3 regions of the Erwinia pyri genome follow, and region 2 is predicted to be linked to each of the others. Evidence: predicted binding sites of a transcription regulator. Region 2 holds the regulator's gene; each other region holds the start of a gene.
What was found. Region 2 encodes CRP, which controls carbon source genes, mostly activating them, when cyclic AMP is high. Its sites were predicted from a motif close to ATGTGANNNNNNTCACAT; they were not measured.
Positions count from the first base shown of each region.

Region 1: Q3V30_RS16600 (beta-galactosidase) is a predicted target of CRP. The motif match lies at 1,235-1,252, and genes of this name have one in related genera.
Region 3: psiE (phosphate-starvation-inducible protein PsiE) is a predicted target of CRP. The motif match lies at 1,719-1,736, and genes of this name have one in related genera.

Region 1 covers NZ_CP132353.1:3,488,058-3,491,337, forward strand. The annotation lists gene Q3V30_RS16585 (FAD-dependent oxidoreductase) at 1-178, opposite strand, end outside; gene iraP (anti-adapter protein IraP) at 422-682, opposite strand; gene Q3V30_RS16595 (hypothetical protein) at 910-1,053, opposite strand; gene Q3V30_RS16600 (beta-galactosidase) at 1,326-3,280, shown strand, end outside.
Region 2 covers NZ_CP132353.1:410,964-414,243, reverse strand. The annotation lists gene Q3V30_RS01875 (phosphoribulokinase) at 1-690, shown strand, start outside; gene Q3V30_RS01870 (OsmC family protein) at 728-1,141, opposite strand; gene crp (cAMP-activated global transcriptional regulator CRP) at 1,450-2,082, shown strand; gene Q3V30_RS01860 (YccS/YhfK family putative transporter) at 2,141-3,280, shown strand, end outside.
Region 3 covers NZ_CP132353.1:4,136,506-4,139,785, forward strand. The annotation lists gene ubiA (4-hydroxybenzoate octaprenyltransferase) at 1-582, opposite strand, end outside; gene ubiC (chorismate lyase) at 602-1,129, opposite strand; gene psiE (phosphate-starvation-inducible protein PsiE) at 1,258-1,656, opposite strand; gene Q3V30_RS19630 (YjbH domain-containing protein) at 1,884-3,280, opposite strand, start outside.

The DNA of each region.
Region 1 (3,280 bases), 1.4 Mb from region 2:
GCCTTCCCTCATAAATTGCGCCTTGTTCAAGGGGGGCGCCGGAGTGGGGACAGTTGCTCTGGAAAGCCTTCACGGTTTGCTGCTCACGAATCAGAATAATGCCCGTTTCGCCAATCGGCACTCTCACCGGCTTAAGCTCGGGTAAATCCTGTAATACGATGGCATTTTGATAGCTCACGGCAGTTCTCCCTTCTTTATTCTTATTTAGCATCACGGCTAATAAGCCTGGCATTTACCGGGAGAGTGACCAGCAGCAAAAATAACCGAACCGGAAAACAGGAAATAACCCCATGTTTTATAGTAATTTTAAATCTTTAAGAAAATATTAACAGCAGCGTAAAGCTGATCAATAAACCAGCAGGAAAGGGGGGCTAACAGCAGATTGCCCCGCCACCGCTTACAGTGGACGGGGCGGAGAAACTTACTGGCGGGGATGGAGCAAAAGGCGCTGGATATAATTTTCCAGCAAAGTTGTATCTTCGGGATTGACCGCAGGGGTATGTGCCGCAGTTTCCATTGCTGAGGTAATACTCTGGGTCATCTCCTGGAATTGCTGACTATCCAGCTTACGGACCAGCGCCGTAACGACGATTTCTAACGCTTCAACCTGCGCTACCAGCTCTTTGGACTCAGCTTCCTTTGCCGCCAGCTTAACAAGGAGTTCTGCAATAAGATTTTTCATGCGGACGTCTCAGCAAGATAAAGCATGAAGTTATCACCGCGCTAAAAAAAAGAAAACTGATAATCGTGATATATTTTCGTCACTTAAGCAGTTAACCGCTTTCATTTTTACGTTTTGTGAAACGCCGCGCGCTTTAGTGTCATCGAAACGTTTTGCTGGCGTTTTGTTTCACCCGTGACGCCTGTAAGCAGAATAAACCAGAGGCTGTTGACCTCCGGTTCAGGAAGTTAGTAACCCTGGCTGAAACCACCACGCGGGCCGCCGCCGTGACCGCCGCCGCCCCAACCGCCCCCTTGCGGAGGTGGGAAGATACAGCCGCTCAGCGCAGTGACCAGTGCAACAATACTTACAACTTTAATGACTCGACTCATCGTTATTTCCTCATGGTAACGTTGGCGCTGATAGTAAGCGTGCTCTCACCCCCCTTCAAGGCAGAATCATCCTGTTCAGGGCCAATTTTACCGCCGGAAACCACGCTTAACGTTTTCCTGTGAGAACCCTGCAGCAATGCTTAAGAAGCTCCGCATGCGCGCGTTTTAAGCGTGTCTGTTAAAGCGATCTGCTTCGCATGCTGCTGACGAATCTCTTTACATCAGCCTGAACTCAGCGCAATGTGAGCGCATAACATTTAAGGGGATCGTTGATGAAAACAGCCGCTTTACCTGGCCTGCAGCAGCAGCTCTTACGACGCGAGTGGGAAAATCCCAACGTCACGCAGCTCAATCGCCTGCCGATGCATCCGCCTTTTTCGAGCTGGCGCAGTACGGAAGCGGCCAGGGAAGATATTCCCAGCGCCAGCCGGCAGTCTCTGAATGGCGCCTGGACATTCAGCTATTTCACTCAGCCTGAAGAGGTCCCCGATAGCTGGCTGTGGCAAGATCTTGCTGATGCCACCTCTCTGCAGGTGCCCTCTAACTGGCAGCTGGCAGGCTTCGACGCCCCTGTCTATACCAACGTTCAGTATCCGATCCCCGTTACGCCTCCCACTGTGCCTGTAGCAAATCCTACCGGATGCTATTCGCTGCGGTTCCAGTGCGATCCCAACTGGCTGCTCAGTGGCCAGACGCGTATTCAGTTTGAAGGGGTGAACTCGGCCTTTTATCTCTGGTGCAACGGCCAGTTTGTCGGCTATTCCCAGGACAGCCGGCTTCCAGCCGAGTTTGATTTAACCCCGGTGCTGAGTGCCGGAGAGAACCGCCTGGCGGTGATGGTGCTGCGCTGGAGCGATGGCAGCTACCTGGAAGATCAGGATATGTGGCGAATGAGCGGCATCTTTCGTGATGTCAGCCTGCTCCACAAACCCCTGGCGCACTTAACGGACGTTCAGATTGAAACGCACCTGAGTGCGGAATATCACTCAGCCCAGCTCCAGGTTCTTGCCGTCTGTTCTGCCGCTGCTTCTCCGGCCAGTAAAATAGAAGTGCAGTTATGGCGTCAGGGCGTTCTGGTGGGAAGCGCGCGTCAGCCGCTGGGTAGCTGCATCATTGATGAGCGGGGCCGGTATACCGACCGCACAACGCTGGCGCTTAAAGTCGAACAGCCTGATTTATGGAGTGCCGAAACGCCGCATCTTTATCGTGTTACCGTGGCGCTGCTGAATGCCGAGGAAGCGCTGGATGAAGCGGAAGCTTTTGACGTCGGTTTCCGAAAAATAGAGATCGATCGCGGCCTGCTGAAGCTTAACGGCAAACCTTTGCTTATCCGGGGAACCAATCGTCACGAGCATCATCCCGAGCGGGGCCAGGTAATGGATGAAGCGACGATGATCCAGGACATCAGGCTGATGAAACAGCATAACTTCAACGCGGTGCGCTGTTCCCATTATCCGAACCATCCGCTCTGGTACCGGCTGTGCGATCGTTACGGGCTGTACGTGGTGGATGAAGCGAATATCGAGACGCACGGCATGCAGCCGATGAACCGCCTCGCTGACGATCCGATCTGGTTCAATGCGTTCAGCGAACGTGTCACCCGAATGGTGCAGCGCGATCGTAATCATCCCTGCATTATTATCTGGTCGCTGGGCAACGAGTCTGGCCACGGCAGCACCCACGATGCGCTGTGGCGCTGGGTAAAAAGCAGCGATCCCACACGTCCGGTACAGTATGAGGGCGGCGGCGCAGCTACCTCCGCCACTGATATTATCTGCCCGATGTATGCCAGGGTCGATCAGGATCAACCTTTTGCAGCCGTGCCGAAATGGTCACTGAAAAAATGGATTGGCCTGCCGGAAGAGAGCCGTCCGCTGATCCTTTGCGAATATGCGCACGCGATGGGCAACAGCCTGGGCGGCTTTGCTAAATACTGGCGCGCTTTTCGTGATTTCCCCCGCCTGCAGGGTGGATTTGTCTGGGACTGGGTCGACCAGAGCCTGACCCGTTACGACAGCCAGGGGGATGGCTGGCAGGCCTACGGCGGCGATTTTGGCGATACGCCTAATGACCGGCAATTCTGCATGAACGGGCTGGTTTTTGCCGATCGTACTCCCCACCCTTCGCTCTTCGAGGCGCAGCATGCGCAGCAATTTTTCCAGTTTAAGCTGCTTGGCAGTGACCCGCTGAAGTTCCATATTCAAAGCGAGTATCTGTTCCGCCATAG
Region 2 (3,280 bases):
GATATGGGCCGCCATATCAGCTATTTTGGCCCGGAAGCCAACGACTTTGCGCTGCTGGAACTCACCTTTACCGAGTATGGCCGCACCGGCAGCGGTAAATCCCGCAAGTATCTGCATACCTATGATGAAGCGGTGCCGTGGAATCAGGTGCCGGGCACCTTTACGCCGTGGCAGCCGCTGCCCGAACCGACCGACGTGCTGTTTTATGAAGGGCTGCACGGCGGCGTGGTAACCCCGCAGAATAACGTGGCCGCGCATGTCGATCTGCTGGTCGGCGTAGTGCCTATCGTTAACCTGGAGTGGATCCAGAAGCTGGTGCGTGACACCAGCGAACGCGGCCATTCGCGTGAAGCAGTGATGGATTCAGTGGTGCGCTCAATGGAGGATTACATCAACTTCATTACGCCGCAGTTTTCACGCACGCACATTAACTTCCAGCGCGTGCCGACGGTGGATACCTCTAACCCTTTTGCGGCCCGGGCTATCCCTTCGCTGGATGAAAGCTTTGTGGTGATCCACTTCCAGGCGCTGGAAGATATCGACTTCCCCTACCTGCTGTCGATGCTGCAGGGATCGTTTATTTCGCATATCAATACGCTGGTGGTGCCGGGCGGGAAAATGGGGCTGGCCATGGAGCTGATTATGGGGCCGTTGGTTAAACGGCTGATTCAGGGCAAGAAAATTGAGTAACGCCCGGTAAACAGGCGTTACTCCTACGCTCAGCGAACTACTTTTCCTCTAATTCGATCACTTCGTAGCTGTGGGTCATATTGACCCCTTTACCCAGCATCAGCGCCACAGAGCAGTACTTCTCGGCAGAGAGATCCACGGCGCGCGATACGGCTTTGTCACCCAGCCCGACGCCGCTGACGATAAAGTGCAGATTAATATGGGTAAAGAGGCGGGGAGCCTCTTCACGCCGCTCTGAGGTGAGCTTCACCTCGCAATCCTTTACGTTATGGCGGCCCTTCTGCAGAATCGAGACCACGTCGATGGCGCTGCATCCGCCCGCGGCCATCAACACCATTTCCATCGGGCTTGGCGCTTTATCCCCGGAGTTTCCATCCATCAATACCTGATGTCCTGATGAGGATTCTCCCAAAAACGTTAACCCTTCAACCCACTTGACCCGAGCCTGCATAACAAATTCCTCTAATTCATTTAGTTAACTTCAGATTACGCTTTAGCCTGAAAAACGGCAATGCGGCAGTTTTCCCACTATGCTGAAGCGAGACAACAGAAGACACTCGTTGAAAGCTGTGCTACAAACAAAGCTGTAATATTTTCGTCAGTACTCTACAAGCACGACGAAACGGGACAACATAACGAGCCAGGCTTTTCACAGAGGCCCGAATACATTTCCTGATGGGAAACGCTTGATTATTTCAACGCCTGACAGGGAACTCTGCCCCTGTATTTAGGCACGATGACAACAGAGGATAACAGCGAATGGTTCTCGGCAAACCGCAAACAGACCCGACACTTGAATGGTTCCTGTCACATTGCCATATTCATAAGTATCCATCCAAGAGCACGCTGATTCATCAGGGTGAAAAGGCAGAAACCCTCTACTACATCGTCAAAGGCGCAGTAGCGGTGCTTATCAAGGATGAAGAAGGCAAAGAGATGATCCTCTCTTACCTCAACCAGGGTGACTTCATTGGCGAACTTGGCCTGTTTGAAGAAGGTCAGGAGCGTAGCGCGTGGGTACGTGCGAAAACAGCCTGTGAAGTGGCTGAAATCTCCTATAAAAAATTCCGTCAGCTTATTCAGGTCAATCCTGACATCCTGATGCGCCTCTCGGCACAGATGGCCAGTCGTCTTCAGGTTACCTCAGAGAAAGTGGGCAATTTAGCTTTCCTTGATGTGACAGGTCGCATTGCGCAAACTCTGCTGAATCTGGCGAAGCAACCCGACGCTATGACGCACCCGGACGGGATGCAGATCAAAATCACCCGTCAGGAAATTGGGCAGATTGTTGGCTGCTCACGCGAAACGGTAGGCCGTATTCTGAAAATGCTGGAAGATCAAAACCTGATCTCGGCACACGGTAAAACCATCGTTGTCTATGGCACACGCTGATCGGCTCTGATCCACGGCGCAACAGCCTCTGTTGCGCCTTTTTATTTGGTACGGAGTGATGTGGCGTCGACTGATCTATCACCCTGAAGTGAACTACGCGCTGCGCCAGACGCTGGTGCTCTGCTTACCGGTGGCTGTCGGCTGGCTGCTGGGTGACCTGCAACGGGGCCTGCTCTTCTCTTTAGTGCCTGCCTGTTGCAACATCGCCGGTCTTGATACTCCCCACAAACGTTTCTTCAAGCGCCTGCTCATCGGCGGAACGCTGTTCGCTTTCAGCAGTTTTCTGATCCAGTATCTGGGCGGAAAGGCGGTGCCTTTACCCCTCATCCTGTTCACCATGACGATGCTGCTGGGCATCACCGGCGAGATCAGCCCGCTGCATGGCCGGCTGCTGCCCGGCTCGCTGATCGCCGCTATTTTTACCCTCAGCCTGGCTGGCCGGATGCCAATATGGGAACCGCCAATGCTCTACGTGCTGGGCACCATCTGGTACGGCGTCTTTAACTGGTTCTGGTTCTGGCTGTGGAAAGAGCAGCCGATGCGGGAAACGCTCAGCCTGCTCTACCGCGAGCTGGCGGGCTACTGCGAAGCCAAATACACCCTGCTGACCAGGCTGACGGATCCGGAAAAGGCGCTGCCGCCGCTGCTGGCCCGGCAACAGAAAGCGGTCGATCTGATCACTACCTGCTACCAGCAGATGCATATGCTCTCCGCCACCCGCTACAACCATCACAAACGCCTGACCCGGGCGTTCCAGGTAGCGCTGGATCTGCAGGAGCATATTTCGGTCAGCCTGCATCAGCCTGAAGAGGTGCAAAAGCTGGTAGAGCAGAGCCATGCTGAAGCGGTAATCCGCTGGAATGCGCAGACCATCGCCGCCCGGCTTCGCGTACTGGCTGACGATATTCTCTATCACAAGCTGCCTGAACGCTTCACGATGGATAAACAGCTACAGGCGCTGGAGAAGATCTCCCGACAGCACCCGGACAATCCGGTGGGCACCTTTTGTTATTATCATTTCAGCCGCATCGGCCGGGTTTTACGTACCCAGAGGCCGTTGTATCAGCGGGATTTGATGGCGGACCGCCAGCGCCGTCAGCCACTGTTACCTGCTATCAGAAGCTATCTGTCGCTGAAATCCGCCGCGCTGCGCACCGCCTCGCGCTTTGCAGTGATGCTGACTTTTGCCAGCTCGCTG
Region 3 (3,280 bases), 800 kb from region 2:
CACGCCAATCTTTAAGTCATCATCTCTGTCCACCATCGCATAGAGCGTGTCATAAGCTACCGTCCAGCAGATATTAGCGGCAAACAGCAGCCAGCAAACCAGCGGCACGGTTTCGCTTACTGCCGCCCATCCCATTGGAATAGCCCAGCCAAACGCCGCGCCCAGCACCACCTGCGGCAGATGGGTATAGCGCTTCATAAACGGATAGACCCAGGCCAGCGCCAGGCCGCCAAAAGAGAGCCAGATGGTCATGGCATTCATGGTCAGCACCAGACAGAACGAGACCAGCACCAGCCCGGCAAACAGCAGTTTTGCCTCTCTGGAGGTCACCGCGCCGCTGGGTAAAGGACGTGCCTGGGTGCGCTTAACATGCCCGTCAATTTTACGATCGGCAAAATCATTAACCACGCAGCCAGCGGCGCGCATAAAGAATACGCCAAGGGTGAACACGATCAGCACGTTAAGCGGCGGGATCTCTCTGCCTGCCAGCCACAGCGCCCAAAAGGTGGGCCACAGCAGCAGCAACGAGCCAATCGGCTTGTCGATGCGCATCAGGCGGCTGTAGGCCTGAAATTTACTCACAGGAAGCGTTCTCTCCACGTTACGGGTTCCCTTTAGCCAGCAGCGACTGATAGAGCGGCGCCGGCGGTAAAAACAGTTCGGTCAATAATAGCGGCTTGCCGGAGAGACGCAGGCGGGAACGGCGTCCCCACAACTCCTTGTGCTGACCAGGCTCGATAAAATCCCGCGTCAGCGTTGAGGAAGAAAAAAGATAGCGTCCCAGCGGGCGGGTGCCCAACTGTTGCAACATCTGCTCTGGCCCGATCAGGGTTGATTCAGGGACGATTGTCCGTCCAGCGAGCCAGGGCACACCGTCGCCGCACAGCAAAATCTCACGCAGCCAGTAGCGGGGCTCCTGAGGTAAAAATGTTACCTCCTGCGCCGCATCCTCTGCACCAATAAAGCCTTCACGCACAATGTTCACCGTCACTTTTTCACAATGACGTTCAAAACGTTGTGTCATGGAATCTTCTTCCATCAACCAGTCCAGCAGCGGAGCGGTCAGCAAGGGCGAGGAGGCAGGAAGCCACTCAAGGGCGCGCAATTGCGTCAGCGCGTTTTCAGCCATTCGGCTTCTCCGGGCAAAAATTGGGGGCCACAGTGTAACGCAGAGGTTAAGGGAGAACACAGCCTGAGAAGGGAAATTAATGCGATTTTTGGCGGGGACGTTGCGCCCCTGTCGGGGCGCGCCGGAAATTATTCACGCTTCAGGCGATTGCTGTTAGCCAGCCAGAGAGTGATTACCAGAATCAGGATAGCGACAGAGTAGGCGAGCGTATCCAGCGGATTTTTATGATCAACAATGATCAGGCGAATAATGGCCGTGATGCCGATATAGACGAAATAGCGCAGCGGGAAGTGATAGCCCGACTGAAAGTATTTTACGATCAGGGCAATAAATTCGAAGTAGAGGAAATAGATCACTATTCCATCAATCAATAAATAGGAGGAGGTCTGTTCGCCGGTGTTCAGCAATACGTTGGCCAGATGAATAGTCTCCTTGCCTAAAAACACGGCCAGAATGCAGGCCAGTCCTATCAGCCCTATGTTCAGCAGCATCTGTAATAACCAGGCGATACGCGTGGCGGTAATCATGGTAAACCCTCTGAAATCACTGTTATTGATCAGGTTAATCCTGATACGCACAATATGCTTTAGTGTGAGCCAGTTCACAAGTTTTGCTTGCTGACTGCCCCGCTTTCCGGGGTAACCCCCGGGGCTTTGAGGAAAACTTTCACGCTCTGTAACAGATGCTGAGGCAGTGGTTTGTCCCAATAAAAAAGGGCGCACAAAGTGCACCCTTTTCAGACCTTCTGGCCGGGTTAGCGGAAATCGCGGTCCCTGTCGCTGGTCATGTCATACAGCTGGTATTTACGGCCCAGCATCTGGCCGCCATCACGCGTTAACGGCGTCCAGCTTACCTGTGCACGGCCACGCGTTGGCGAAGCAGTAAACAGATCCATTGGAATCGAGATGTAGAAGCCTTTGGTGAAATCCCCTTCGCCATACTCTTCCGCCGAAACGTTAGTTTTGGTGGCGTAAGCGCCCACAATCACACCGCTGTCGAACTGGCGGGAGACATCAATTGTGGCCCCTTTATCCTCGGCCAGATACTGACCCACGCTCGCTTTCACCAGTACCTGGTTATTAAAGAATGAAGGACGCCAGTAGGCCGTCAGATTACCGACTTTTGCCGTGTAGTCGGTAAACTGCATCATATTGTCCCAGTCACGCTGTTTGACGTAGTTGGCATCAATGCCCACTGCCCAGTCAGAGTCCAGCGGACGGTAGAGCACTTCGCCCCCTACGCCACCATACATGGTCTCCAGGTAGCCGCCATAGAGCTGACCGTAGAAGCCGTTGCCCAGGGCGTGCATGTAGTTGGCCTGCAGATTGTTAACGTAGACGTTGTTTTCCACATAGTCGCGAATATGGGTACGAACGCGAGGCAGTGAAGAGTCGTTTGGCGCACCGTTGTAATTGAATTTATCGTAGTTGTTTGCCAGGTTGCCGAACACGCTACCGTCAATCAGCAGGTGCTTCGTCAGCCAGTAATTTGCGTTGGCCATTACGCCGACCTGATAGAGATAGAAGCTCTCCGGGCCGCCAACAGACTGATTCAGAACCGGCGCAATGCTGTAGTTGAAGTCATCAGCATCAATATAGTAGCCCTGCTCGGTATGGCCCGGATCGACCGGCTCCACACGCTTTTGATCCAGCGTCTGCTCTTTGCCCAGCGGATAGCCTTCCAGCTGCTGGCGCAGGCTGGCGACGTTGGTTTCCGTGGTGACCTGCGGCATCCGGTCGCGGATTTCCGTGACCTTCAGCGTGTCGATGTTAGCTGGCAGGTTATTCATCAGGATCACGTTAGCGCGATCCACCCCTTCCTGGGTATTGCGATATTTTGTCTGCCGCCCGGAGGCGTAGAGCGTGTTGCCCTGCACCTGAATATTTGGCGCATCCAGCCCGGCGTTATATTTCAGATCGGTCAGCTGGCTCGCCACGGCGGTCTGCTCAAGGAATTCACCCTGCGGCTGCGGTTGATAAGCGGGTTTTGGCGAGTCAATCGAAGCCGTATGCAGATCGTTGAAGTTGGTGCGCAGCGTGAAGCCAGCCATAAAGGTATTGCCGCGCTCGTAGCTGACATTGACGTCTGCCCACTCCGTAAGGCGATAGATTGCGCCAACGTTAACTTTGCTTTTCTGTTCAAGGCGGCCGG